DNA from 3 places in the Mycobacterium sp. M23085 genome. Region 1 is predicted to be linked to each of the others. Evidence: predicted binding sites of a transcription regulator. Region 1 holds the regulator's gene; each other region holds the start of a gene.
The links. The regulator LexA, encoded in region 1, represses DNA repair genes until DNA is damaged. The targets are predictions, from matches to a motif close to CGAACANNTGTTCG.

Region 1 (9,691 bases):
TGCCGTCGGCCACCGCCTTGGTCTTCTGCCCGTAGGCCAGAAACGGCTTACCGACGTGGGCGAACACGACTTCCTCGAGATAGTCGAAGGGCGGAATCGTCGGGTACTTTCCGGAACCCTGACCAGACCAGGCCCCAACGAGCGGGGCCAGCGCCACAAGGTCGGGATGCAAGTCAGTGGGCATGGACGCGAGCCTAGGCCGGGGTGGCCCGCCGGGTTCCGTCAGCCCGGGGTCGTCACTCCCCGGTGATCGCGTAGCGCCTGGATCTCACGTTCGAAATCGTCCGCCGACTCGAACGACCGATACACCGAGGCGAACCGCAGGTAGGCCACCTCGTCGAGGTCGCGCAACGGCCCCAGGATGGCCAGACCGACCTCGTGACTGGGGATCTCCGGCGAACCCGCGGCGCGCACGGTGTCTTCGACCTGCTGGGCCAGCAGGTTCAGCGCATCGTCGTCGACCTGGCGCCCCTGGCATGCCCGACGGACGCCGCTGATGACCTTCTCTCTGCTGAAAGGTTCGGTGACGCCGCTGCGCTTGACCACCGCCAGGACCGCGGTCTCCACGGTGGTGAAGCGTCGTCCGCACTCGGGACAGGATCGGCGGCGGCGGATGGCCTGCCCTTCATCGGTTTCACGCGAGTCGATCACCCGGGAGTCGGGATGGCGGCAGAACGGACAGTGCATGACCGCTCCTTCGTCGCGCCGACAAGGTACCGCAGGACTTTGAGCGTACCCGCGCCCCGACTTGACCGGCTAATGGAGCCGCCGGGCGCCCCAGAGCCGTTTTGGCACAAGAAGTGTCAGCCCACCGGTGCGATCAGGGTCTGGCCGGCCATCAGGTTGGACGAGTGCAGATCGTTGAGTTCGCGGATGCGGTCGGCGACCTGGGTGGTCGGCGCGTTGGGTGCCACCCGGTGCGCGAAGTCCTGAAGCGACTCCCCCGCGTCGACGCGGACGACCGCGAGCCGGTCGGGTACGTGAGCCGCCGTGTTCGCGGAGTCGCCGTTGAGCGCCTGGCCGACATTCGCGACGAGACCCAGCCACAGCGTGATCGCCCCGGCGGCCAGCGCCAGCCCGATGGTCGACGCCCAGGTGGTGGCACGCCGGCGGTGCGGGGCGACGGACATGGCCACCCCGGTGCCGTAGTAGCGCGTCGCCTCACCCGCCGGCCGCGACGGGGCGGGCCTGCGCGAACGGGCCAGGCCGTCCCGTCCATAGTGAGCGCCCTGAACGGGCCCGTTGATCGGGCGCCGCAGACTGCTGGTACGCGGCGCAGACGTGTGGATGACTGTCATCTTCGTTCCTCCGGTCAACTAGCTCTCGCTCGTGTGTTCGACTCTAATCGCTTATATGTTCGAAACCCGAACATTTGAGCGAAGCGTGTCGCACGAGCAAACGCTAGATCACACCACCGACAAGTTCGTCGGCCTCTACCACTGTCACGAGGCTCAAATACCCGGTATTTCGAAGAGTTACACATTTGTGATTCACCCGGTTCTCGGGTTTTTCCGCGAGCGATCCGACGCCGACACGCCACTCGAACACATGTTTGATTCCTGTTCGCGATGCGGCTACATTCATTGCCATGGGAGACAGCAACGACATTTCATCGGCCGGCCCCGAGGGCCGGTTGCACTCCGTGGACTCCTCGCTGACCGAACGGCAGCGCACCATCTTGAATGTCATCCGCACCTCGGTCACCAGCCGCGGCTATCCGCCGAGCATCCGGGAGATCGGCGACGCCGTCGGTCTGACGTCGACGTCATCGGTGGCGCACCAGCTGCGCACCCTGGAGCGCAAGGGATACCTGCGCCGCGACCCCAACCGCCCGCGCGCGGTCGACGTCCGCGGTGCCGACGAGGAGGTGGCGGCGCCCGCCACCGAGGTGGCCGGCTCGGACGCCCTGCCGGAGCCCACGTTCGTCCCGGTGCTCGGGCGCATCGCGGCCGGCGGGCCCATCCTCGCCGAAGAGGCCGTCGAGGACGTCTTCCCCCTGCCGCGCGAATTGGTCGGCGAGGGCACGCTTTTCCTGCTCAAGGTGGTCGGTGACTCGATGGTCGAGGCCGCGATCTGCGACGGCGACTGGGTGGTGGTCCGGCAGCAGAACGTGGCCGACAACGGCGACATCGTCGCGGCGATGCTCGACGGCGAGGCCACCGTCAAGACGTTCAAACGCGCCGGCGGTCAGGTGTGGCTGATGCCGCACAACCCGGCGTTCGATCCCATCCCCGGCAACGACGCGAGCGTGCTGGGCAAGGTCGTCACGGTGATCCGCAAGGTCTGACCGGGGGCGCGGGCCGGGTCAATCAGCCCTGGTGAAGCCGTTGGCCTGCGCGACCTCTTCGCTCGATAACCAGATTTCGGCGAGCGTGTCTTGATACAGGTCGCTGTCCGGCGTGTAGTACAGCCCGTAACGAGCGCTCGCCTTGATCGGGTATCCGTCGGGCGCCTGGTAGGGATCGTCGAGCGGCAGGTGGATGGTGGGTCGGCCGTCCGGGCCGGCGAGGCCGTTCTCCGAGCCGTCCTCGGCGTCCGCGGCGGCGTGCCGGCCGCTTCGTGCCGGCGTCCCGGCCGCGACCGCACCGGCGACCACGGCCTCCGCCACGTCGGCTCCCGCCGCGGTGTCGGCTGCCGGCTCCGGCGTCGCCAGCTCGAGGTATTCGTCCTGCGGCTCAGCGGTTTCCAGGGCCCCGGTAACGGCGTCGCTGTCCGGCGGGGTGCGGGGAACGGCGACGTCGGGGTACTCGTCCTCGTCGTACACCTCCTCCTCCGCGTAGCCGGCGTCCGGGTCGTCGGCATCGACGTAGGCGGCGTCGTCGGCGGTCTCGGACTCGGCGACCTCGGGAACGGCGTCGGTGTAGTCGGTGTAGTCGGCGCCGGCGTCGGAATACTCTGCCTCCGACAGCATCTCCTCGGAGACGACCGGGATGGAATCGGTGTCGACGGCGTCCGGGTCTTCCTCCTCGAACCCGTAGTCGCTTTCGGCGGGAACCTGACGTTGCCAGCCGACCCGCGCGGCCTCCCGTTCCGGTTCAGGCTGGTGCGGCGCGCTGAGCCCGAAGGGCTCGGCCTCGTGGTCGGAATCGTCGTGTGCCCAGCGTCCGTCGGGGTCGACGCCGAAGTCCCCGCCGTGGCCGGGCGCGTAGCCCGCGGCGTCCTCGGGCCGCGGCCGGCGCCGGCGCCAGACGAAGAGCACCCACACCAACAGCACGAGCAGCACCAGCACCGGAATGGCGGCCATGAGCCACCACCAGTGCCAGGTGAACTTCTTCGGGTGCGCCGGCATGGCCGAACTGCTCGGCTGGTTCTGGCCGGATACCTGCAGGCCGGACAGCAGCGGCGCCAGGTTGGCCGGTTCGGTGCTGAACGTGTTCTTCGCCCGGTTCCACGAGATCTTGCCGCCGGTGAACTGCTGCGAGACCATGTCGCCGTTGACGGCCTGGTCGCCGACCGGCGCACCGAGTTTGCCGGCCGGGGCGCGCAGCTTGTCCCACGCGGCCTTCATCGCCCCGCGCACGACGAACGCGCCGTGATCGGGCGTCCAGAAGATGACCGGCTTGTCGGCCGCGGAGAAGGTGACGATCCGGCTGGACGGCCCGATGCCGCCGTCGGTTTCGTTGGTGGTGGGGAATCCCAGATCGCTACCGGCCGGGCCGCCCAGCGACTCGTATTTGGCCAGGATGTCGCTCTCGACGGCGTTCGCGCCGGTAGCCGGGGTGAAGAACACCTTGCCGCCGGCGAAGTTCTGGGCGATTCCGTCGCCGCCGACGGGATATTGCCCGCCCTGCTTGGCGCCCAACGGGCCGGTGGGTCCGCCGGCCGCGCGCCAGGCCGTGTTGATTGCCGCGGTGGGATCGATCGCCACCTGCAGGCCCTTCAACTGGTCGGCCAGCGCCGGCGGATCGGTGCTGAACTGCTTGGTCTGCCGGTTCCATGAGACCTGGCCGCCGCTGAATTTCTGCGAGGACACCTCGCCGTTGTAGGTCTCGTCGCCGACCGGCACGCCGAGCACCCCGCCCGAGCTGCCCAGCTTGTCCCAGGCGGTGTTGAGGGCGCCGCGCACCACGAATGGGCCGTGCTCGGGCGTCCAGAAAATCACCGGCTTGTCGCTGGCCGAAAAGGTGATCACCCGGCTGTCCGGACCGGACAGACCGGGCACCTCGTTAATGGTCGGGAAGCCCAGATCGCTGCCGGCCGGCCCACCGAGCTGCTCGTACTTGTCCAGGACGGGCCCGTAGGCGAATTTTGCCCCGGTGGCCGGGGTGAAGAACATCTTGCCGCCGTCGAAATCCAGCGCGAAACCGTCCCCGACGGGGTACACGTCGCCCTTGCGGGCGCCCAGCGGTGAGGTGTCGCCGCCGGCCTTATCCCATGCGGCCATCATCGCGGCTTCGGCGTCGCCGATCGGACTCGCGACCGCGGACGGGGCCAGCAACACGGCGGCCAGTGCTGTGGTCGTCAAGCTGACCAGCGCGCTTCCGATCAGCCTGCGCATGTGACCTCTCTGCACCTTCACCAAGCCTTCCAGCCGGCGGATATGGCTCTATCTGCGGCTATGCCCGTACCTGCCATAACCGGCGAGTGGGCGGTACTTGCGCGGAAAATGGACCCGCGCACGATCAGCCTCATCGCCGGGCTCGCATAACTTTGCTCCAGCCAACAAGCAATGCGAAGTCAAATTACAAATTTTACAAAAACGGATACCACACCGATGTCGAAATGATGCCTGCCAATGGCCCCCGCACGATCCGCCGCGGCATCGTTCGCGCGGCGTTGCAGATTTCGCACGGAAAGGCGGCCGAAACGCGGGCTCGGTGACGGCGCCGGCTACCCACCCGCACAGCAGAATTGCGACGGGGCGCGTGGGCAGTCACCGGCAGCCGAGACCAAGGGCCTGACGATGCGCGCAGACGCGGGTGGGTCGCTTTGTCGCTCACCGACAATAGAGTCGCGGCCCGCGCCGGTGTCGAGCAAACGAAACGCTATACGCCGAGGCTGCGGCCGATGATTTCCTTCATGATCTCGGTTGTGCCGCCGTAAATGGTCTGCACCCGGGCATCCAGATAGGCACGGGCAACGGGGTATTCGCGCATGTAGCCGTAGCCGCCGTGCAGTTGCAGGCAGCGGTCGATCAGGTGCACCTGCTTTTCGGTCGCGTACCACTTGGCCATCGCGGCCTGTTCGGCCGTCAGCTTGTGGTCCAGGTGCAGGCGGACGAACTCGTCGACCATCATGCGGACCACGGTCGCCTCCGTCGCCAGCTCGGCCAGCACGAAGCGGCTGTTTTGGAAGCTGCCGATCGGCTTGCCGAATGCCTTGCGCTCCTTGGTGTATTGCAGGGTTTGCTCGAGCACCTGCTCCATGGCCGCGGCCGCCATGATGGCGATCGAGATGCGTTCCTGCGGCAGGTTCTGCATCAGGTAGATGAACCCCATGCCCTCTTGGCCCAACAGGTTTTCGGCCGGCACGTGCACGTCGGTGAACGACAGCTCGGCCGTGTCCTGCGCGTCCAGCCCGATCTTGTCCAAGTGGCGCCCGCGCTCGAAGCCCTCCATGCCGCGCTCGACGGCGAGCAGCGAGAAGCCCTGCGCGCCCTTTTCCGGGTCGGTCTGTGCGACCACGATCACCAGGTCGGAGTTGATTCCGTTGGTGATGAACGTCTTTGAGCCGTTGAGCACGTAGTGGTCGCCCTGCTTGACGGCACGGGTCTTGATGCCCTGCAGGTCGCTTCCGGTTCCCGGCTCGGTCATCGCGATCGCCGTGATCAGCTCTCCGGTGCAGAATTTCGGCAGCCAGCGCTGCTTCTGCTCCTCGGTCGCCAGGGCCAGCAGGTACGGCGCCACGATGTCGTTGTGCAGGCCGAAACCGATGCCGCTGTAGCGACCGGCGGTGGTCTCCTCGGTGATGATCGTGTTGTACCGGAAGTCGGGGTTGCCGCCACCGCCGTACTCTTCGGGCACCGCCATGCCGAGGAAGCCCTGCTTACCGGCCTCCAGCCAGACACCGCGGTCGACGATCTTCGCCTTCTCCCACTCGTCGTGGTAGGGCGCGACATGGCGCTCGAGGAAGCCCCGGTAGGACTCACGGAACAGGTCGTGCTCTGACTCGAAAAGAGTGCGCTGATATTTGATGGCGCTGCTCATGGAAGACCTCCGGCGGCTGGGATTTCTGCAGCCCAACATATACCAACCGGACGGTTGGTAGACAGCCGCCGGGGTCGCGTCCCGTCGGGATTGTGGGGCTGCCCCACGCCGCCGGCACCGTGCCCTGCTAGGAGGGGCGATGCGCGATCAGTGGGCGGAGAACTCGCGCAGCCGGCCGGCCAGGGCCACCGGAACCCGGGCCCGGATGCGCGTCCCGGTGGCGTTGTGCTCCTCCTGCTGGACGCGCCCATCGGCGTGCAGGCGGGCCACCAGGTCGCCGCGGTGGTACGGGATCACCACGTCGACGGCGGTGTCGGCGGGAACGGCCAGCTCGGCCATCCGGCGGCGCAGGGCGTCGATACCGTCGCCGGTGCGGGCGGACACGAACATGGCGCCCGGGAGGGCATGACGAAGCTTGGCCAGCGCCAAATCGCTTGCGGCGTCGACCTTGTTCACCACCACCAGCTCCTGCGGCGCGTCGCCGTCGGACCCGTAGTCGGCGACGACGTCGGAAACCACCTGACGGACCGCGTTGATCTGCGCCAGCGGGTTGACGTCGGAGCCGTCGACGACGTGCACCAACAGGTCGGCGTCGACGACCTCTTCCAGCGTGGAGCGGAAGGCCTCGACCAGCTGGGTGGGCAGGTGCCGGACGAATCCGACGGTGTCGGTGAGCACGAACGGCCGGCCGTCATCGAACTCGGAGCGCCGGGTGGTGGGTTCCAGGGTGGCGAACAACGCGTCCTGCACCAGTACCCCCGCCCCGGTCAGGGCGTTGAGCAAGCTCGATTTGCCGGCGTTGGTGTAGCCGACGATGGCGATCGAGGGCAGGTCGCTGTGCACCCGCCGGCTGCGTTGGGTGTCGCGGACCTGCTTCATGTCTTTGATCTCGCGGCGCAGCTTGGCCATCCGCTCGCGGATGCGCCGCCGGTCGGTCTCGATCTTCGTTTCACCGGGACCGCGCAGACCCACGCCTCCCCCGCTGCCGCCGGCACGACCACCGGCCTGCCGCGACATCGATTCACCCCAGCCGCGCAGTCGCGGCAGCATGTACTCCATCTGGGCCAGCGCGACCTGAGCCTTGCCCTCCCGGCTGGTGGCGTGCTGGGCGAAGATGTCGAGGATCAGCGCGGTGCGATCGATGACCTTGACCTTCACCGCCTTTTCCAGCGCGGTGAGCTGCGCCGGGGACAGCTCGCCGTCGCAGATGACGGTGTCGGCGCCGCTCGCCAGCACCACTTGGCGCAGTTCGGCGGCCTTACCCGAACCGATATAGGTCGACGGGTCGGGCTTGTCGCGGCGCTGGATCAGCCCCTCGAGCACCTCGGAGCCGGCGGTCTCGGCCAGCGCGGCGAGCTCGGCCATGCTGGCCTCGCTGTCCGCGGCGGTGCCGTCGGTCCACACACCCACCAGGACGACCCGCTCGAGCCGCAGCTGGCGGTACTCGACTTCGGATACGTCGGCGAGTTCGGTGGACAGGCCGGCGACACGACGCAGCGCTGACCGATCTTCTAGGGCGAGTTCGCCCGTGCTGGGCTCCGGGACTGTCGGAGCGTGCTCGCGAAATTCAGGTTCTGTCATAGGCAATAAACGATGATGCACGCGAAAACGATGTCGCGCACCTGATTTAACGCTGCTGTGCGCGCCACCATTCCCCGCTGAGTTCTCCTCTGGCTACCAGCACGGACGGTCCTCGCAGGAAGCTGGTGGCGTCGGTGACGGTGACGACGACCTCGCCGCCGGGCACCCGAACGGTCAGCGTGCCGGTGGCCGCACCGGCACCGGCCAGCGCGGCGACCGCGGCGGCGACCGTGCCGGTGCCGCACGAGCGTGTTTCGCCGACCCCCCGCTCGTGCACGCGCATGTGCGCCGCCCCGTCGACCGGTGCGGTGAGGATCTCGACGTTCACCCCGTCCGGGAACTGGGCGGCGTCGAAGCTCACCGGCGCGGCCACGTCCAGCGCTGCCAGCGCCTCGGCCGTCAGCTGCGGGTCCATACAGGCCAGGTGGGGATTGCCCACATCGACCGCCAGGCCGGAGAACCACCGGCCGCCCACGACCGCCTCACCCGGGCCCAGCGCGTTGGCCTTGCCCATGTCGACGCTGATGTCGGCCGTGGTCGCATCGACGCGGTGCAGCGTGACCGGCCGCGGACCGGCCAGCGACCCGACCACGAATTCGTCGCGTGATTCCATGCCGCTGGCGCGCAGGTAGTGCGCGAAGACCCGCACGCCGTTGCCGCACATTTGGGCGACGGACCCGTCGGCGTTGCGGTAGTCCATGTACCAGTCGCCGGTGGCCACCCCGTCGGGCACCCGGTCGAGCACGCCGGCCGACAGCGCCGCGCCCACCGTGGTGACCCGCAGCACTCCATCGGCGCCGAGGCCGCGTCGCCGGTCGCAGAGCGCGGCCACCCGGGCCGCGGTCAGGCTCAGCTCGGCCTGCGGGTCCGGCAGCACCACGAAGTCGTTCTGGGTGCCGTGCCCCTTCGCGAAGATCACCTGTTCAGGGTACTTCCCGCCATACCCGCACGGCGGCCTCGACAAGGGCCGCGCCCTCGGCCGCGGTCACCGCGCCGACATCGAGCCACTGCACGCGGTGATCCCGGCGAAACCAGGACCGCTGGCGCCGAACGTAACGCCGGGTGCCGACGAACGTCTGCTCGCGCGCGTCCCGCAGCCGATCGGCGCCGGGCCCGGCCGGACCGCTCTCGTCCAGCGCCGCCAGCACCTGCGCGTAGCCCAGCGCGCGCGACGCGGTGACACCGTCACGCAGGCCCCTGTCCAGCAACGCGATCACCTCGCCGACCAGGCCCTGGGCGAACATCGCGTCGGTGCGCCGGGCCAGCCGCTCATCGAGAACGGTTGTGTCGCAGTCCAACCCGACAATGGCGGTGTCCCACCTCGGCTTGCCGATCTGCGGCGCGGAGGCGGCGAACGGCTGACCGGTCAGCTCGACCACTTCGAGGGCCCGCACCGTGCGCCGGGCGTCGGTGGGCAGGATGGACGCGGCCGCGGCGGGATCGCGGCGGGCCAGCTCGGCGTGCAGCCGCCCCACTCCGATCTCGGCCAGCCGTCGCTCCCAGCGGGCGCGGACCGCGGGATCGGTGGCCGGGAACGCCCAGTCGTCGAGCAGCGACTGGATGTAGAGCATCGAGCCGCCCACGATGATGGGCAGCGCGCCCCGCGCCGCGATCGCCTCCACGTCGGCGGCCGCGGCGCCCTGATAGCGGGCGACGGTCGCGGTCTCGGTGACGTCCAGGACGTCGAGTTGATGATGCGGAATGCCGCGGCGGTCCTCGACGGGCAGCTTGGCGGTGCCGATGTCCATGCCGCGATAGAGCTGCATCGCGTCGGCGTTGACGATCTCGGCGCGGACGCCGAACCGCTCGACCCGTTCCGCGAAGTCGAGGGCCAGCTGTGACTTGCCGGTGCCCGTGGGTCCGATGATCGCCAGGGGGCGCACGGCGGCCGTCACAGTTGCCAGGCGCCGGCGAAGTAACCCACCCCGTAGGGCGCTCCGCGGTACAGCTCCTTGGCCGATCGG
Region 2 (9,691 bases), 150 kb from region 1:
CCCGCTGACCATCAGCGACGAGCTGCTGGCGGAGGGGATCGACATCCTGGCCGGACTGCTGCGCGACCTGTAGGACCTCCGAAGCCCCGCGTGGGCAATGTCACAAACACCACAACCGCCAGATCATGGTGGAATAACGTTACTTTAGCTAACGTTCTATGGGTCAGCGCGAAAGCGCAAATTGACTCGCTATCTTTCATTCGCAAGGGATCTGTTATGTCGACTGCTATGCATGACGAACAACTCGACCGCCGCGTCGAGGAACTCACTGCCAACGACCCGCAATTCGCCGCCGCCCGACCGGACCCGGCGATCACCGCCGCCCTCGAACAGCCCGGACTGCGACTGCCCCAGATCATCAAGACCGTGCTGGACGGCTACGCCGACCGGCCGGCACTCGCGCAGCGCGTCGTGGAATTCGTCAAAGACGCCAAGACCGGGCGTACGTCGGCCGAGCTGCTCCCCCGCTTCGAAACCATCACGTATGGCGCGCTCGGGGAACGGGTTTCGGCCCTCGGTCGCGCTTGGGCCACTGACTCGGTGAACCCCGGCGACCGCGTCTGCGTGCTGGGCTTCAACAGCGTCGACTACGCCACCATCGACATGGCGCTGGGCACCATCGGAGCCGTCTCGGTGCCGCTGCAGACCAGCGCGGCGACCACGTCGCTGCTGCCCATCGTTGCCGAAACCGAGCCGAGCCTGATCGCCTCCAGCGTCGACCAACTGCCCGACGCCGTCGAGCTGATCCTGGCCGGCGAGCACATGCCCGGCAAGCTCGTGGTGTTCGACTATCAGCCCGAGGTCGACGACCAGCGCGAGGCCTTCGACGACGCGGTTGCGCGGCTGGCCGACACCGACGTGGTTGTCGAGCGGCTCGCCGACGTGCTGCAGCGCGGCAAGGACTTGCCGCCGGTTGCCGAGCAGGAGACCGACGAGGACTCGCTGGCCCTGCTGATCTACACCTCCGGCAGCACCGGCGCCCCCAAGGGCGCCATGTACCCGCAGAGCAACGTCGGCAAGATGTGGCGCCGCGGCAGCAAGAACTGGTTCGGCGAGAGCGCCGCGTCGATCACCCTCAACTTCATGCCGATGAGCCACGTCATGGGACGCGGCATCCTCTACGGCACGTTGGGCAATGGCGGCACCGCCTACTTCGCGGCCCGCAGCGACCTGTCCACCCTGCTCGAGGACCTCGAGTTGGTGCGCCCCACCGAGCTGAACTTCGTGCCCCGCATCTGGGAAACCCTGTTCGGTGAATTCCAGCGCCAGGTCGAGCGTCGTCTGGCCGACGGCGGCGACCGTGAAGCGGTCGAGGCCGAGGTGCTGGCCGAACAGCGCCAGTACCTGCTGGGCGGGCGGTTCATCTTCGCGATGACGGGATCGGCACCCACCTCGCCGGAGTTGAAGAAGTGGACCGAGTCGCTGCTGCAGATGCACCTGATGGACGGCTACGGCTCGACCGAAGCCGGAATGGTGTTGTTCGACGGGCAGATTCAGCGTCCGCCGGTGGTCGACTACAAGCTGGTCGACGTTCCGGACCTGGGTTACTTCAGCACCGACCGGCCGCATCCGCGCGGTGAGCTGTTGCTGCGGACCGAGAACATGTTCCCGGGCTACTACAAGCGGGCCGAGACCACCGCGAACGTTTTCGACGACGACGGGTACTACCGCACCGGTGACGTGTTCGCCGAGCTCGCTCCGGACCGGCTGGTGTACGTCGACCGCCGCAACAACGTGCTGAAGCTGGCCCAGGGCGAGTTCGTGACGCTGGCCAAGCTGGAGGCGGTGTTCGGCAACAGCCCGCTGATCCGGCAGATCTACGTGTACGGCAACAGCTCCCAGCCCTACCTGCTGGCTGTCGTGGTGCCGACCGAAGAGGCCTTGGGCCAAAACGCCGAAACAGGGCTAGCGTCGCTCAAGCCAAAGATTGCCGACTCGATGCAGAAGGTCGCCAAAGAGACCGGGCTGCAGTCCTACGAAGTGCCGCGCGACTTCATCATCGAGACCACGCCGTTCAGCCTGGAAAACGGTCTGCTGACCGGGATCCGCAAGCTGGCGTGGCCGAAGCTCAAGCAGCACTACGGGGAACGCCTCGAGCAGATCTACGCCGACCTGGCCGCCGGACAGGCCAACGAGCTGGCCGAACTGCGCCGCAGCGGCGCCCAGGCGCCGGTGCTGCAGACCGTGAGCCGGGCCGCGGCCGCCATGCTGGGGACCGCGAGCACCGAGGTGTCCCCCGACGCCCACTTCACCGATCTGGGTGGAGACTCGTTGTCGGCGTTGACATTCGGTAACCTGCTGCGTGAGATCTTCGACGTCGACGTGCCGGTTGGCGTGATCGTCAGCCCGGCCAACGACTTGGCGGCCATCGCCGCTTACGTCGAGGCCGAGCGGCAGGGTTCCAAGCGACCGACGTTCGCCGCGGTGCACGGCCGCGACGCCACCACGGTGCACGCCAGTGACCTCACGCTGGACAAGTTCCTCGACGAGGCCATCCTGGCCGGCGCGCCGAGCCTGCCGAAGCCGTCGGCCGAGGTGCGCACGGTGCTGTTGACCGGCGCCACCGGATTCCTGGGCCGCTACCTGGCACTGGAATGGCTCGAGCGGATGGACATGGTCGACGGCAAGGTCATCGCCCTGGTGCGGGCCCGCTCCGACGAGGAGGCACGCGCCCGGCTGGACAAGACGTTCGACAGCGGCGACCCGAAACTGCTGGCGCACTACCAGAAGCTGGCCGCCGATCACCTCGAGGTCATTGCGGGCGACAAGGGCGAGGCCAACCTTGGCCTGGATGCCCAGACCTGGCAGCGACTGGCCGACACGGTCGATATCATCGTCGACCCGGCGGCGCTGGTGAACCACGTGCTGCCGTACAGCGAACTGTTCGGGCCCAACGCCCTGGGCACCGCGGAGCTGATCCGGATCGCACTGACGTCAAAGCAAAAGCCGTACACGTACGTGTCGACGATCGGTGTGGGTGACCAGATCGAGCCGGGCAAGTTCGTCGAGAACGCCGACATCCGGCAGATCAGCGCCACCCGCGAGGTCAACGACAACTACGCCAACGGCTACGGCAACAGCAAGTGGGCCGGCGAGGTGCTGCTGCGGGAGGCGCACGACCTGTGCGGCCTGCCCGTCACGGTGTTCCGCTGCGACATGATCTTGGCCGACACCACCTATGCCGGACAGCTCAACCTGCCGGACATGTTCACCCGGCTGATGCTGAGCCTGGTCGCCACCGGTATCGCGCCAAAGTCGTTCTACGAGTTGGACGCCGAGGGCAACCGGCAGCGGGCGCACTACGACGGCCTGCCGGTCGAGTTCATCGCCGCGGCGATCTCGACGCTGGGAACCCAGATCACCGACAGTGACACCGGCTTCCAGACCTACCACGTGATGAACCCGTACGACGACGGCATCGGACTCGACGAGTACATCGACTGGCTGGTCGAGGCCGGGTATCCGATCGAGCGCATCGCCGATTACTCCGAGTGGCTGCGGCGGTTCGAGACCTCGCTACGGACCCTGCCGGATCGGCAGCGTCAGTACTCGCTGCTGCCGCTGTTGCACAACTACCAGAAGCCGGAAAAGCCGATCAACGGTTCGATGGCGCCGACCGATGTGTTCCGTGCCGCGGTGCAGGAAGCGAAAATTGGCCCCGACAAAGACATTCCGCATGTGTCGCCGGCGGTCATCGTCAAGTACATCACCAACCTCGAGTTGCTCGGACTGCTGTAAAGGCAAGAACACAATCGCCCAGTCCCGTTGCGGGACTGGGCGATTGCTATTGATCGGCGGAAACTACTGCTGTGGGTGCGGCCAGCGCAGGTACGCGGCGTTAGGCCCGGCTCCGGCACCGGCGCGGTTGCGGCGCCATCCCCGCTTGGGTTCGGGTTCCACCGAGGCTCGCGGCTTGGTCAGCGCGCCCGAGGAGACCTCGGCCGGCTCGTAGGCCGAATCCCGGTAGGGCTCAACGGCCGGCGCCGCGGCGCGTTCGGCCGTCACCGGATGCACGTCGCGGGCCAGCCGCACGGCGGTGCGCGCCAGCACGACGCCACCGACGAAGATGATCAGCGCGCCCAGGCCGGAGAAATAGGTGACCTCGAGCACCGCGCGCTTGCGATCCGTCGCGGCAATCGGGTCACCGGCGGAGCCGATGCCCAGCAGCGGGGCGACCTGACCACCCACCACGAACCAGGCACCGGCCAGCACGGCCAGCCAACCACCCAGCATCGCGGCGACACGGTTCCCGGCGACGATCAGCATGAGACCGCCCAGTGCGGTGGCCACGCCCGGCGCCACCTCGAGCCAGCCCCGGGCCGTCGACCACGCCCAGTCCCGGTCCGGTGTGTAGGCAAAATTGAAGTGCGGGCCGACAAACGGTATTAACGCCCCCCAGGCTCCTAAAATGACCAGGAGCAATCCGCTGACCGCACCGCGCGAGCGCGGCATACTCAGCCCGCGGGTTTGGCCGTCTTCTGCGTATTTCATGATTTCCCCTCGTTGAATACCGGGTCGAATTCCGGCCTCGGATGGTTACCCAGCGCCTACCACTAGTAACCCACGCGGCAGGCGAAAGCCACCGCCAGCCGGTGACTTTTGAGGCTGATGGGACTGCTGTTACTACTGAAGGCCGAGCAGCAGCAGCACAATTGCGATCGCCGGGAAGGTGCCCTGCGTCGCGGCGGCGCGCGCCTTGCCGCGGTCGGACGCGACCAGCACCACCGCTGCGGCGGCCATTGATCCGACGCCGGCGAAGATCAGCGCCGCCCCAATCCCCCTGTGCCCCAAAGCAACTGCGATGATTCCCACACCGGCGACGACAGCCAGGAACAAATTGTAGAAGCCCTGGTTGAAGGCGAGCAGCTTGGTGGTCTCGGCTTCGGCCGCGGTGGTGCCGAAGGTGGCGCGGGTGCGTGGCGAGGTCCAGGTCAACGATTCCATCACAAAGATGTAGACGTGCAGTAACGCCGCCAGGGCGGCGAACACCAATCCGGCGGCGATCATCGCTGCTCCTCGCTCGTCGAGGCCCGCGCACGGCGGCCTGGATTTGCTTGACTCGGCGCCTGGTGAACATTACCCACGGCCGGTTACCCGGGCCAGCCTGACGCGAAAGGGCGCCGGTAGCCGTGGGCTACCGGCGCCTTCTCACCTTGGGTGGGAGTGCCTCGCTAGGCGCCGGCGTGGTGGTGCCGGTGGAACAGGCCGCCATCGCCGGTGCGCCGACGGAACAGGCCACCGCCGGTGCGTCCACGGGTCCCCCGCTCGTCCGGCACGGCGTCCGCCGGCGCTCCTGCCGGGACGCGAGTCTCGTCGTACATGGCCGGCTGAGCCGCTGGGACGGCCTCAGCCGCCACCGGCGCCGGGTGCGTCACCACGACGTCGCGGGCGTGGCGGACGGCCAGGCGCGCCACCGCGGCCCCGCCCAGGAAGACGATCAGGGTGCCCAGGCCGGTGAAGTAGGTGACATCGAGCAGGGCCCGCTTCAGGTCGGTCGACGCCATCGGTTGACCGATGTCGCCGATACCGAGCAGCGACGCGAATGCGCGGCCGACCACGAACCAGGCGCCGCCGGCGACGGCCAGCCAGCCGCCGAGCACGGCACTGGCGCGGTTACCGGACATCAGCACCAGCAGGCCGCCCACTGCGGTGGCGAGGCCGGGGAGAACCTCCAGCCAGCCCTTGGCCGTGGTCCACGTCCAGGCCGGGTCGGCCATGTACGCCCAGTTGACGTCGGGCCCGAAGAACGGCACCAACGCACCCCACGCACCCAGAAGAATCAGAAGTAACCCGATTAGCGCGCCGCGGGTACGTGGCATGTACAGCGCGCGAGGGCGGTCGTAGTCGTTGCTCGTGGTCCTCATCGGAACCTCCTTTTAACAGGTATGACTGCTGTGAGGCTGGTTACCCGACGGCGCCGGGGTGTAACCGGTCACCCGGTGCGCGAGTGTTTGCTGGGGTCACTGAGGCGCGGGGTGCGCCGCCCCGGACGGGTTCGCGTCTTCCCCGTGCCGGCGGTCTGAGCTGGCCGGAGGCCGCGCCGGGCGACGCGGGGGCCCCGGCTCGGCGCAAAGGTCACGATTTGGCCGCGAAATGGCCCGGAGGCGGTTGGCCTACTAGTCGAACAGACCGGCCTGGCCGAAGCCGGTCACCCCGGCCGGCGGCGTCATGCCGAGGTGCGTCCAGGCCTGGGCGGTGGCCACCCGCCCGCGCGGTGTGCGGGCGACCATCCCGGCGCGCACCAGGAACGGCTCGCACACCTCCTCGACGGTGGCCGCCTCCTCACCCACCGCCACCGCCAGCGTGGAGACGCCGACGGGTCCGCCGCCGAAGCTGCGGGTCAGCGCCGAGAGCACCGCCCGGTCGAGCCGGTCCAGGCCCAGCTCGTCGACGTCGTACACCGCCAGCGCGGCCTTGGCGACGTCGCGGGTGATCACGCCGTCGGCGCGCACCTCGGCGAAGTCGCGCACCCGGCGAAGGAGCCGGTTGGCGATCCGCGGCGTGCCGCGCGAGCGCCGGGCGATCTCCTCGGCCGCGTCGCCGCCGAGTTCGATACCCAAGATCCCGGCCGAGCGGGCCAGCACCCGCTCCAGCTCGGGGGGCTCGTAGAAGTCCATGTGCGCGGTGAATCCGAACCGGTCCCGCAGTGGGCCGGTCAGCGCACCGGACCGGGTGGTCGCGCCGACCAACGTGAACGGCGCCACCTCAAGCGGAATCGACGTCGCCCCCGGGCCCTTGCCGACCACCACGTCGACCCGGAAGTCCTCCATGGCCAGGTACAGCATCTCCTCGGCGGGCCGGGCGATGCGGTGGATCTCGTCGATGAACAGCACATCGTGCTCGACCAGGTTGGACAGCATCGCCGCCAGGTCGCCGGCGCGTTCCAGCGCCGGACCCGAGGTCATCCGCAGCGAGGACCCGAGCTCGGCAGCGATGATCATGGCCAGCGACGTCTTGCCCAGCCCCGGCGGGCCGGACAGCAGAATGTGATCCGGTGTGCCGCCGCGGTTTTTGGCCCCCTCGATGACGAGCTGCAGCTGTTCGCGCACCCGCGGCTGGCCGATGAACTCGCGCAGCGAGCGCGGTCGCAGGCTGACGTCGATGTCGCCCTCCCCGGCCACCAGCGCGCCGGAGACCTCGCGTTCGGCGTAGCCGTCCTCGAAACCGTCCTCAAAGCCGTCCGTCATCGGGACTTACCCAACATCGACAGCGCGGCGCGCAGCGCGCCCGATGTGGTCGCGCCCTGTTCGCCGGCCAGCACCTTGTCGGTGGCTTCCTCGGCCTGCTTGACGGCAAAGCCGAGCCCGACCAGTGCCTCCACCACCGGCCCGCGCACCGCGTGGCCGTTGAGGGCCGCACTCGCTGACGCGCCCCCGGCCGCGACGCCGACCCCGACCTTGTCGCGCAACTCCAAGACCATCCGTTCGGCGCTGCGCTTGCCGATGCCGGGCACCCGGGTCAGCGCGGTGACGTCACCGTCGTGCAGCGCCTGTCGCAGCGCCCCGGCGTCGTGCACAGCCAGGGTCGCCATGGCCAGCCGCGGCCCCACGCCCGAGACCGACAGCAGCGTCAGGAACAGGTCGCGGGTATCGGTGTCGGTGAACCCGTACAACGTCATCGAGTCCTCGCGCACGATCATCGCGGTGATCAGCCGGGCCTCGGTCCCGGTTCGCAGCGTGGACAGCGTCGACGGGGTGGCGTTCACCCGGTAGCCGACGCCGGCCGCCTCGATCACCACGTGATCAAGCGCCACCTCGAGGACCTCCCCGCGCACCGAGGCGATCATCGCGCGGCCTTCAGCTTGGCGTCCAACTTGGCCCGATATTTCTGCCGCTGCTCGGCGGCCATCGCCTCGGCCGCGGCCCTGCGCGCGATCATCGGCGCCCGCCAGCAATGACAGATCGCCAACGCCAGCGCGTCGGCGGCGTCGGCCGGCGACGGTTTCGCCTGCAGCGCAAGGATTCTGGTGACCATCGCGGTGACTTGTGCCTTGTCCGCCGCGCCGTTGCCGGTGACCGCGGCCTTGACCTCGCTGGGGGTGTGGAAGTGCACGTCGATGCCGCGCTTGGCCGCCGCCAGCGCGACCACGCCGCCGGCCTGCGCGGTGCCCATCACCGTGGACACGTTGAGTTGCGAGAACACCCGCTCGACCGCCATGACGTCCGGCTGGTGGGTGGCCAGCCAATGCTCGACGGCATCACTGATCTTCAGCAGCCGCTCGGCCAGCGGCGCGTCCGACGGGGTGCGCACCACGTCGACGTCCAGCGCGACGACCGTTCGGCCGCGCCCGCTTTCGACGACCGACAGACCGCATCGGGTCAGGCCGGGGTCGACGCCCATCACCCGCATTCCCGCTCCCACCTGGTAGAACAACTGTTCGATACAATAACGGCCGACGCCGACGGCTCCCGGTAGGACACGCGGCCGTGCCGCCGATTCCCGGCGTGACGTTACGACGCCGAACCCGCGAAAAAGCTGTTAGCTTTAGCCCACGTTCGCTCGAGCAATGTGGCAACGGAGGGGTTGGCGTGGGATCTGTGCTGGTCATCATCGCCGTGATGCTCTTCATCGCGTCCATCGTGGTGCTGGTGGTGGCTTTGCGGCGGCCCAAGCAGCCGGCGCCGCGGGGCGGGCGCCAGGATCCGCTCGCCTCCGACGCGATGCCGCAGTTCGGGCCGCGCCAGCTCGGTCCCGGCGCCATCGTCAGCTACGGCGGCATCGACTACATCGTGCGCGGTTCGGTCACCTACCGCGAAGGCCCCTTCGTGTGGTGGGAACACCTGCTGGAGGGCGGCGACCAGCCGGTCTGGTTCAGCGTCGAGGAAGACGACGGCCGCCTCGAGCTGGCGATGTGGGTGACCCGCAAGGACGTGGCGCTGCGACCCGGTGACCCATACGTCGTGGACGGCGTGACGTTCCACGAGACCGAGCGCGGCCGCGCCTCCTACACGACCGAAGGCACCACCGGCCTGCCTGCGGGCGGCGAGATGGAATTCGTCGACTGCACCAACGCCGACGAGTCGGCGCTGCTCTCGTTCGAGCGCTGGGGCCCGGACATGCCGTGGGAGGTATCGACGGGCAAGTCCGTCTCGCCCGGCGAGATCACCGTGTATTCGGCGCCCCCGCCCGGCCCGGCGTAGAGCACGAGGTCTCCTCGGTGCCCCTCCATCAGCTCGCCGTGACTCCGGCCGACGTCTCCGGCGAAAGGCTGGGACTCGCGCTCAACGCGCCCGTACCCGCGCCGCTGGCCAGCTGCCGGCTGGACCACCCCACCGGTGCTGCGGCGCTGCTGCTCGGCGTGCTCGGCGCCTCGCACGTCGTCGCGGTCGAGCACCCCGGCGGCCGGTTCTCCGAGGAAATCTCTTGTACCGCACGCAGTCTCGGAGCCGACCTGCCCGAGCGCACCGACGCGCCGGGCTACAGTCTGCGATCCCGCACCGACACCCACGACGAGGCGAGCTTTCGCCGCCTCGCGCACGACCTGCGCGGCCGGTGTGCCCACCGCGCGGGCTGGCTGGGCGGCACGTTCCCCGGCGACGACGCCGCGCTGACCGTGTTGGCCGCCGAACCCGACGGCGCCGGCTGGCGCTGGCAGACCTGGCACCTGTACCCGGCGCGCCCGGCCGGCAACGGCGGAACGGTGGTTCACACGGCCAGCCGGTGGCGCCGGTGAGCCGCAACCGCCTGTTCG
Region 3 (9,691 bases), 710 kb from region 1:
CAGCAGCCCCGAGGCGAAGTAGAGCTGATCGGTGGACGCCAGGCCGATGCGCACCACGTCCAGCCCCTGGCTGGTCACCCCGGCGGCGAACGCGGCGGCCAGCGCGGGCGAACTGTCGCGCATGTCGTGGCCGATCACGACCTGTAGGGCACCCTCGCCGCGCATCAGTCGGGCGAAGGCCGCACCGAGATCGGTGACCAGCGGCTGGTCGAGCTCTTCGCCGACCAACCCACGCACGTCGTAAGCCTTGACGACACGGTGGACAGTCGCGGCGGGCCGAGACATGCGGGACTCCTGACGACGTGAACTCTTGGCCGTCAGCCTATCGGGCCACGAAGAACTGGAGCCGCCGCGGTGCGTGAGGATTTCGCGCCGGGCCCGTCACTAGTCGCTGGGATCGGGCAACACGCGCAGGTGTCCGCGGCGCCGTCCGGACCGATGCTCGGGCGGTGCCAGCAGGCTGCTGCTGGGCGCGGTGGCCTGCGCTCCGCCATGGTGGATGTGCGCGTCGGCGAAGCCGTTCACCGGCGTCGCGGCGAGGTACGGGACTCCGCGTTCGCCGCCGCCCTCGCGCACCGCGTCGGCCAGGGCGACCAGGTCGTCCTCGTCGGGGTGGGTGGGCAGTGGGCCGGCGTGGCGTACCAGCTCCCACCCGCGGGGCGCGGTGATCCGGCCGGCATGGTTGACGCACAAATCCCAGGAATGCGGTTCCCGCGCGGTCGCCAACGGACCGACGACTGCCGTCGAGTCCGAATAGACGAACGTCAGGGTCGCCACGGCGTAGTGCGGGCACCCGGGCCGGCAACAGCGACGGGGAACGTTCACGAGCGAAAGGCTATCGTGCGCAAACGCCGCCGAAGCGCCGGACACGCGCAACTCCTGGGGCCTCGATGTGCAACCGTTACCATCGGGCGCGTGGGCGATTCGCGCAGTTCCCCGCGAAGAGATCGGTTTTCCGACGGTTCGGCTCCGCGGCGAACCGCTACCCATCGACTCTTCCGCAGGGGCCGCGATATGCGCGGACCGCTGTTGCCCCCGACCGTGCCGGCGTGGCGCAGCCGCGCCGAGCGGTTCGACATGGCGGTGCTGGAGGCCTACGAACCGATCGAGCGGAGCTGGCAGGACCGGCTGGCCGAGCTGGACGTGGCGGTGGATGAGATTCCGCGCATCTCGGCCAAAGATCCCGAGAGTGTGCAGTGGCCACCCGAGGTGATCGCCGATGGGCCGATCCCGCTGGCGCGGTTGATCCCGGCCGGCGTCGACATCCGCGGCAACTCCACGCGGGCGCGAATTGTGTTGTTCCGCAAGCCAATTGAGCGCAGGGCCAAAGACACCGTCGAGCTCGGCGACTTGCTGCACGAAATCCTGGTGGCCCAGGTCGCCATCTACCTCGACGTCGAGCCGTCGGTCATCGATCCGACGATCGACGACGAATAACTCTCATTGCGCGTCGAGTGCTGAACGCTCAGCGCGCGTTGCGATCAGCGTGCGTCAGATTATGCCGCGCTTGAGGCGGCGGCGCTCGCGTTCGGACAAACCGCCCCAGATACCGAAGCGCTCGTCGTGCTCGAGGGCGTACTCGAGGCACTCATGACGCACCTCGCACCCCAGGCAGATCTTCTTGGCCTCGCGGGTGGAACCACCCTTCTCCGGGAAGAAGGCCTCGGGGTCGGTCTGGGCGCACAGCGCCCGGTCCTGCCACTGGTCGGCGGCCGGCTCCGGCAGGGGCTCGGGCTCGAAACCGATTGGCGCATCAGGGACCACGGTCAGATGCGGCCGAGCGGGACGGTCCAGTGCCGGGTCGATGTCGGTATGCGGCGTGCTCGCCATGGCGCCTCGAAACGTTTCGTATGACATACGGTCGTCCGCCTCCTCAGCTTGATTGAGAGAGAGTGATTGGTTTCCCACTGTTCTGATGTACAGACAATTCGAACAAGTGATCGAATCTCGGTCTGCGACACCGGAGTCGGCCGGCCAACCGGGAAATGACACTGTTGTGATTAGACACGGGTTGATCTGCCGGGTCAAGCACTTCGGCGCATTTCCATACCATCTCGTGATCGAATTTCGGCGTTTCTGTTGTCTTGCGCCTTCGGCGTGTCGATCACACAACCCTCAACTTTCCCACGAGTTACCCACAACCGCTGGGGAACCGCAACTTTGAGGCACCCCAGACGGGCCCGCCACGGCACCGTTGCCGGGCAGTACTGTCGTGCAATGTGAAGGTCACCGTTCTGGTCGGTGGGGTTGGCGGCGCCCGCTTCCTGCTGGGGGTTCAACAGCTGTTCGGGCTCGGTCAATTTCAAACGCAACAGCGCCCGGACAGCGAGGCGGGCCGTCACGAGGTGTCGGCGATCGTCAACATTGGCGATGACGCCTGGATCCACGGACTGCGGGTCTGCCCCGATTTGGACACTTGCATGTACACCTTAGGTGGAGGTGTAGATCCGGAGCGAGGGTGGGGGCACCGCGACGAAACCTGGCACGCCAAAGAGGAATTGGCGCGCTACGGAGTGCAGCCGGACTGGTTCGGACTCGGCGACCGTGACATCGGCACCCACCTGGTCCGCACCCAGATGCTCAACGCCGGCTACCCCCTGTCGCAGATCACCACCGCGCTGTGCGACCGCTGGCAACCCGGCGCGCGGCTGCTGCCCGCCAGCGACGACCGGTGCGAGACCCATGTGGTGATAACCGATCCCGACGACGGCAGCCGCCGGGCCATCCACTTCCAGGAGTGGTGGGTGCGCTACCGGGCCCAGGTACCCACGCACAGCTTCGCCTTCGTCGGCGCCGAAAAGGCGGCCGCCACAACCGATGCCACGGCGGCCATCGCGGACGCCGACGTCATCTTGCTGGCGCCGTCGAACCCGGTGGTGAGCGTCGGCGCAATCCTCGCCGTCCCCGGCATTCGCGGGGCGTTGCGCGCGGCGCGCGCCCCGGTCGTCGGGTACTCGCCGATCATCGGCGGAAAGCCATTGCGCGGCATGGCCGATGCCTGCCTGTCGGTGATCGGGGTCGAGTCGACCGCCGAGGCGGTCGGCCGCCACTACGGCGCCCGCCGCGGCACCGGCATCCTGGACGGCTGGCTGGTGAGCGAGGAGGATCGCGCCGACATCGACGGCGTCGCGGTGCGTTCGGTGCCGCTCGTGATGGCCGACCCCAAGGCGACCGCCGAGATGGTCAGGGCCGGGCTGGAGCTGGCGGGGGTGTCCCCGTGACCGGCCCGCCCGGCGAGCACGGCACCGCAGCCGCGATCGAAATCCTGCCCGTCGCCGGGCTGCCCGAATTCCGGCCCGGCGACGATCTGGGTGCGGCCGTCACCGCGGCCGCACCGTGGCTGCGCGACGGCGACGTCGTGGTGGTCACCAGCAAGGCGGTGTCCAAATGCGAGGGCCGGCTGGTGCCGGCGCCGCGGGATCCCGAGGAGCGCGACCAACTGCGGCGCAAGCTGGTCGACGACGAAGCCGTCCGGGTGTTGGCCCGCAAGGGCCGGACGCTGATCACCGAGAACCGGATCGGCCTGGTACAGGCCGCCGCGGGCGTGGACGGATCCAACGTCGGGCGCGACGAACTGGCGCTGCTTCCGGTCGACCCGGACGGCAGCGCCGCGGCGCTGCGGGCCGGGCTGCGCGAGCGGCTCGGTGTCGAAGTCGCCGTGGTCATCACCGACACGATGGGCCGCGCCTGGCGCAACGGCCAGACCGACGCCGCCGTGGGCGCGGCGGGTCTGACTGTGCTGCACGGCTATTCGGGGGCCGTCGATCAGCACGGCAACGAGCTGCTGGTCACCGAGGTGGCGATCGCCGACGAGATCGCCGCGGCCGCCGATCTGGTCAAGGGCAAACTGACCGCGATGCCGGTGGCGGTGGTGCGCGGCCTGTCGGTGACCGACGACGGTTCGACCGCGCGGCGATTGTTGCGGCCCGGCACCGAGGACCTGTTCTGGCTCGGCACCGCCGAAGCCCTCGAGATGGGCCGCCGTGAGGCGCAGCTGCTGCGCCGGTCGGTGCGCCGGTTCAGCGCCGAGCCGGTGCCGGAGGATCTGCTGGAGGCCGCCGTCGCCGAGGCACTCACCGCGCCGGCCCCGCACCACACCCGCCCGGTGCGGTTCGTCTGGCTGCAGACGCCGGCCACCCGGACCCGGCTGCTGGACCGGATGAAGGACAAGTGGCGCGCCGACCTCGCCGGTGACGGCCGGCCCGCCGACTCCATCGACCGCCGGGTGGCGCGCGGCCAGATCCTCTATGACGCGCCCGAAGTCGTCATCCCGATCCTGGTGCCCGACGGCGCGCACTCCTATCCCGACGCCGCCCGCACCGACGCCGAGCACACCATGTTCACCGTCGCGGTCGGCGCGGCCGTGCAGGCCCTCCTGGTCGCGCTGGCCGTCCGCGGGCTGGGCAGCTGCTGGATCGGCTCGACGATCTTCGCCGCGGACCTGGTGCGCGCCGAGCTGGGGCTGCCCCCCGACTGGGAGCCGTTGGGCGCCGTCGCCATCGGTTATGCCGCCGAACCGGGCGGGCCCCGTGATCCGGCAGACCCCGGCGATCTGCTGATCCGCAAGTGATTCTGCTGATCCGCAAGTGATACTGAGCCCATGAATTTCGCGGGCAAGGCGGCGGCGTCGGCCGACAAGGCCCGCGGCGGCTACTACACCCCCGCCCCGGTGGCGCGCTTCCTCGCTGCGTGGGTCCGCGCGGCGGGACCCAAGATCGTCGAACCCTCGTGCGGCGACGGCGCGATCCTGCGCGAGCTGGCTCGCCTCAGCGACCAGGTGCGCGGCGTCGAGCTGATCGCCGACGAGGCGGCCAAGTCCCGCCGGTTCGCTCCGGTCGACGCCGAGAGCCTGTTCGCCTGGCTGGCCACCGCCGCGGCCGGCGGCTGGGACGGGGTCGCCGGCAATCCGCCCTACATCCGGTTCGGCAACTGGTCGGCGCAGCAGCGCGATCCGGCGCTGGACCTGATGCGGCGCGAGGGGCTGCGCCCCTCCCGGCTGACCAACGCCTGGGTGCCGTTCGTGGTGGCGAGCACGATGCTGGTGCGCGACGGCGGACGGGTGGGCCTGGTGCTGCCCGCCGAACTGTTGCAGGTCACCTACGCCGCGCAGCTGCGCGACTTTCTGCGCAGCCGATTCGCCGAGATCACCCTGCTGACCTTCGAGCGCCTGGTGTTCGACGGCATCCTGCAGGAGGTGGTGTTGTTCTGCGGTGTGGTCGGCGCCGGCCCCGCGCGCATCCGCACCGTCCACCTCGAGGACGCCGACGCGCTGGCCGACGCCGATCTGACCGTGCAGCACCATCCCTTTGGGCCCGCGCAGCTGCACGAGGACGAGAAGTGGACCGAGTATTTTCTGGAACCCGCCGCGATCCGGCGGCTGCGTACGCTCACGCGCTCGCCCGCCCTGACCCGGCTCGGGTCGGTCGCCGAGGTGGACGTCGGGATCGTGACCGGGCGCAATGCCTTCTTCACCTTCACCGACGCCCAGGTGGGCGAGCTCGGGTTGCGGCCGCACTGCGTCCCGCTGGTATCGCGCAGCGCCCAGCTGTCCGGGCTGGTATACGACACCGATTGCCGGGCAACCGATGTCGCCGCCGGGCAGCGCAGCTGGCTGCTCAACGCGCCGCACCAGCCGGCCGATCCCGCGTTGCGCGCGCACATACGTGCCGGCGAGGCGGCCGGGGTGCACCGCGGCTACAAATGCTCGATCCGCAAGCCGTGGTGGGGCACGCCGTCGCTGTGGGCGCCCGACCTGTTCCTGCTGCGCCAGATCCACCGGGCGCCGCGGCTGAGCGTCAACGCGGCCGCGGCCACCAGCACCGACACCGTGCATCGGGTGCGCCTCACCGCCGACGTCGACCCGCCCGCGCTGGCCGCGGTGTTCCACAACAGCGTGACGTTCGCCTTCGCCGAGATCATGGGGCGCAGTTACGGCGGGGGCGTTCTGGAGCTGGAGCCCCGCGAAGCCGAGCAGCTGCCCATTCCCCCGCCGGTGCACGCCGACGCCGGACTCGCCCGCGACGTGGACCTGCTGTTGAAGGCCAACGAGATCGACAAGGCGCTCGACGCCGTCGACCGCCGCGTGCTGATCGACGGCCTGGGACTGCCGGCCGAGGCGGTGGCGGACTGCCGCGCGGCCTGGGTGTCGCTGCGAGATCGGCGGAAACGGCGGCGATCGCGATGAGCGTTCGGGAGTCGGCGATCGCGCTGCTGTCGGACTGGGAACCGCCCGACCCGGCCCAGGATTCGTTGCGGCACGCCGTGCTGGCGTTCGCGCACGCCCGCAGCGACGCCTGCCGGCGCGAGTGCGTGCCCGGCCACGTCACCGCGTCGGCGCTGGTGCTCGACCACACCGGCGGTCAGGTGCTGCTGACCCTGCATCGCCGCCTGCGCCGGTGGGTGCAGCTGGGCGGCCATTGTGACGACGACGACGCCGACGTCGCCGCTGCCGCGCTGCGCGAGGCCACCGAGGAGTCCGGCATCGACGGGCTGAGCATGCAGCCCCGATTGGCCGCCGTGCACGTGCATCCGGTGACCTGCTCGCTGGGCGTGCCGACCCGTCACCTGGATCTGCAGTTCGTCGCGCACGCGCCGGCCGGCGCGCAGATCGCGATCAGCGACGAGTCGGAGGACCTGCGGTGGTGGCCCGCCGACGCCCTGCCCGGCGGGACCGACTACGCGCTGGCCTATCTGGTGGCCCAGGCCCTACGCCCGCGCACGAAGCCGGCTCACACGTCGGACGAGTAGCGGATGCCGCCGTCGGGAATCGACACGCCGGGCCACACCCGGGCGCCGCGCAGCAGCTCGCAGCGCGCCCCGATGTCGGCGCCGTCGCCGATCACGCCGTCGCGGATCAGCGCCCGCGGGCCGATGCGCACGCCGAAGCCGATGATCGAGCGCTCGATCACGCTGCCGGCCTCGACCTTGACGCCGTCGAAGATCACGGCGCCGTCCAGCCGGACGCCGGGGCCGATCTCGGCGCCCCGCCCGACCACCGTGCCGCCGATCAGCACCGCGCCCGGCGACACCGCCGCGCCGTCGTGCACCAACTGCTCGCCGCGGTGGCCGTGCAGCGCCGGCGACGGGGCGATGCCGCGCACCAGATCCGCTGAGCCGCGGACGAAGTCCTCCGGGGTGCCCATGTCGCGCCAGTAGCTGGCGTCGACGTAGCCGCAGACCTTCACGTCGGGATCGGACAGCAGCGCGGGGAACACCTCGCGTTCCACCGAGACCTCCCGGCCACGCGGAATGCGGTCGATCACCTGGCGCGAGAACACATAGGTGCCGGCGTTGATCTGGTCGGTCGGCGGATCCTGCGTCTTCTCCACAAAGGCGGTGACCCGGCCGTCGTCGTCGGTGGTCACGCAGCCGAACGCCCGCGGGTCGCCCACCCGCACCAGGTGCAGGGTGACGTCGGATTGCCGGGCGGCGTGGAAGTCGAGCATCTCGCCCAGGTCGGCCCCGGAGAGCACGTCGCCGTTGAACACCATCACGGTGTCGTGCCGCAGGTGTCCGGCGACGTTGGCGATGCCGCCGCCGGTGCCCAGCGGCCGCTCCTCGGTGACGTATTCGATCTGCAGGCCCAGCTTGGACCCGTCACCGAATTCCGCCTCGAACACCCCGGCCTGATACGACGTGCTGAGGATGACGTGCTCGATGCCGGCCGCGGCGACCCGCGACAGCAGATGCGTGAGGAACGGCAGCCCCGCGGTGGGCAGCATGGGCTTGGGCGCCGACAGCGTCAGCGGCCGCAGCCGGGTGCCCTTGCCCCCGACCAGGATCACCACATCGACGTCTGGAGTTGCCACCTCAGTGTCGCCCTTCTAGGAGTTTGCGCCGGCCGGACGCGCGCAGCGCGCTGCGCACCATCAGCCGGGAGCGCACCGCCAGCGAGGCGCGCAGGGTCCAGCGCAGCGGGGCGCGCAGCCAGCCGGAATGCCGGTCGGCCAGAAACATATACGTGCTCTTGTGGTGGGCGGCCAGGTGGTTGGCCGGATCCCCGCCGGTGGAGTGGCCCTTGTGGTGCAGCACCTCCGCCGACGGCACGTAGACGGACAGCCAGCCGGCCTTGCCCAGCCGGTCGCCCAGGTCGACGTCTTCCATGTACATGAAGTAGCGCTCGTCGAACCCGCCGATCTGGCCGAACGCGGAGCGGCGCACCAGCAGGCAGGACCCCGACAGCCAGCCGACCGGCCGCTCGCTGGGCTCCAGCCGTTCCTGGCGGTACGCCGCCGACCACGGGTTGTTCTTCCAGAACGGTCCGACGACCGCGTGCATGCCGCCGCGGATCAGGCTGGGCAGGTGTCGCGCCGACGGATACACCGAGCCGTCGGGGTCGCGGATCAGCGGGCCCAGCGCGCCGGCACGCGGCCAGCGCGAGGCGGCGTCCAGCAGGGCGTCGATGCTGCCCGGCCCCCACTGCACGTCCGGGTTGGCGACGATCACCCAGTCCCCATCCTCGTCCAGGCCGCGGTCCAGTCGGGCGACCGCGCGATTGACCGCGGTGCCGTAGCCGAGGTTGGCTCCGGTGCGGAACAGCCGCACGTTGGGATAGCGCTCGACGGCCGCCTCCGGGGTGCCGTCGGTGGAGCCGTTGTCGGCCAGCAGCACGCACACTTCTCGCTCCGTGGCCAGCGACAGCGAGGCAAGGAAGCGCTCCAGGTGCGGACCCGGTGAGTAGGTCACCGTCACGACCGGCAGGACGTCAGTCACGCGTAGAGGGTAACGGTCGATCGGCCGCGGCATCGCTATTGGCGGCGGTCAGCGCCGCGACAAGCGCAGGGCGCCAGGGCCGCAGGGGCCGCATCCCCGCCGCGACCGACTGGCCGCTGGACAGCGCGGAGTAGGCGGGCCGGGGCGCCGGGCGGGGGAAGTGGTCGGTGCTGACCGGTCGCACCCGCTCCGGGTCGGCGCCGCATTCCTCGAAGACGGCGCGGGCCTGTTCGAAGCGCGAGCAGGCGCCCTCGTTGGCGGCGTGCAGGATCGGACCGGGCACGCAATCGTCGACGATCTGCAGCAGCGCGGCGGCCAGATCGGCGACGTAGGTCGGTGAACCGGTCTGGTCGTCGACCACGTTCACCGGCCCGTCGCCGGCGGCCAACCGGCGCATGACGGCGACGAAGTCTTTCCCGGTGCCGCCGGTGTAGACCCATGCGGTGCGGACGACGACGGCCTCCGGCAACGCCGCGAGCACGGCCTGCTCCCCGGCGACCTTGCTGCGGGCATAGACACCCTGCGGCGCGGTTTGATCGGTGGGCTCGTACGGCCGGGGCGCCGCGCCGCCGAAGTCCCCGTTGAACACGTAGTCGGTGGAGACGTGGACGAGTTGCGCGCCGGCCCGCGCGCAGGCGCGGGCGATGTGCCCGGGCCCGGTTGCGTTGACCGCGAACGCGCCGGCCTCGTCGCTCTCGGCGCCGTCGACGTTGGTGTAGGCCGCGCAGTTGATCACCACGTCGCCGGGCCGCACAATCCGCTCGGCGGCCGCGGGGTCGGTGATGTCCCACTGCGACGACGTCAGCGCCGCCGCGTCACGGCCCTGACTTGCGGTTAGCGAGGTCAAATAGCCGCCCAGCTGCCCACCGGCTCCGGCGATCACGATCCTGCCCGACATGGTCCGAGTTTGGCATGGCCGGAAAAAGCGCGAGGAAGCGCGGGCCACGCCGCCGTCGGCTACCCGCGAAGCCCCTGTGTC

Region 2: ruvC (crossover junction endodeoxyribonuclease RuvC) is a predicted target of LexA. The motif match lies at 8,367-8,380, and genes of this name have one in related genera.
Region 3: cofD (2-phospho-L-lactate transferase) is a predicted target of LexA. The motif match lies at 1,930-1,943, and genes of this name have one in related genera.

The regions. Positions count from the first base shown of each region.
Region 1 covers NZ_CP174280.1:1,277,646-1,287,336, forward strand. Annotated here, with positions in the region: gene ACIUM1_RS05555 (peroxynitrite isomerase) at 1-184, opposite strand, end outside; gene nrdR (transcriptional regulator NrdR) at 223-687, opposite strand; gene ACIUM1_RS05565 (LysM peptidoglycan-binding domain-containing protein) at 804-1,298, opposite strand; gene lexA (transcriptional repressor LexA) at 1,589-2,287, shown strand; gene ACIUM1_RS05575 (LGFP repeat-containing protein) at 2,306-4,498, opposite strand; gene ACIUM1_RS05580 (acyl-CoA dehydrogenase family protein) at 4,986-6,146, opposite strand; gene hflX (GTPase HflX) at 6,294-7,727, opposite strand; gene dapF (diaminopimelate epimerase) at 7,774-8,646, opposite strand; gene miaA (tRNA (adenosine(37)-N6)-dimethylallyltransferase MiaA) at 8,651-9,610, opposite strand; gene ACIUM1_RS05600 (hypothetical protein) at 9,619-9,691, opposite strand, start outside.
Region 2 covers NZ_CP174280.1:1,124,716-1,134,406, forward strand. Annotated here, with positions in the region: gene gabT (4-aminobutyrate--2-oxoglutarate transaminase) at 1-73, shown strand, start outside; gene car (carboxylic acid reductase) at 217-3,738, shown strand; gene ACIUM1_RS04665 (hypothetical protein) at 3,802-4,491, opposite strand; gene ACIUM1_RS04670 (DUF1304 domain-containing protein) at 4,624-5,007, opposite strand; gene ACIUM1_RS04675 (hypothetical protein) at 5,172-5,864, opposite strand; gene ruvB (Holliday junction branch migration DNA helicase RuvB) at 6,117-7,187, opposite strand; gene ruvA (Holliday junction branch migration protein RuvA) at 7,184-7,786, opposite strand; gene ruvC (crossover junction endodeoxyribonuclease RuvC) at 7,783-8,349, opposite strand; gene ACIUM1_RS04695 (DUF4178 domain-containing protein) at 8,529-9,140, shown strand; gene ACIUM1_RS04700 (DUF2617 family protein) at 9,158-9,673, shown strand; gene ACIUM1_RS04705 (DUF4247 domain-containing protein) at 9,670-9,691, shown strand, end outside.
Region 3 covers NZ_CP174280.1:1,984,389-1,994,079, forward strand. Annotated here, with positions in the region: gene ACIUM1_RS08925 (phosphomannomutase/phosphoglucomutase) at 1-285, opposite strand, end outside; gene ACIUM1_RS08930 (DUF3499 domain-containing protein) at 385-825, opposite strand; gene ACIUM1_RS08935 (metallopeptidase family protein) at 1,015-1,437, shown strand; gene ACIUM1_RS08940 (WhiB family transcriptional regulator) at 1,492-1,830, opposite strand; gene cofD (2-phospho-L-lactate transferase) at 2,220-3,221, shown strand; gene ACIUM1_RS08950 (coenzyme F420-0:L-glutamate ligase) at 3,218-4,570, shown strand; gene ACIUM1_RS08955 (Eco57I restriction-modification methylase domain-containing protein) at 4,601-6,184, shown strand; gene ACIUM1_RS08960 (NUDIX domain-containing protein) at 6,181-6,747, shown strand; gene ACIUM1_RS08965 (sugar phosphate nucleotidyltransferase) at 6,729-7,808, opposite strand; gene ACIUM1_RS08970 (glycosyltransferase family 2 protein) at 7,810-8,712, opposite strand; gene rfbD (dTDP-4-dehydrorhamnose reductase) at 8,705-9,610, opposite strand.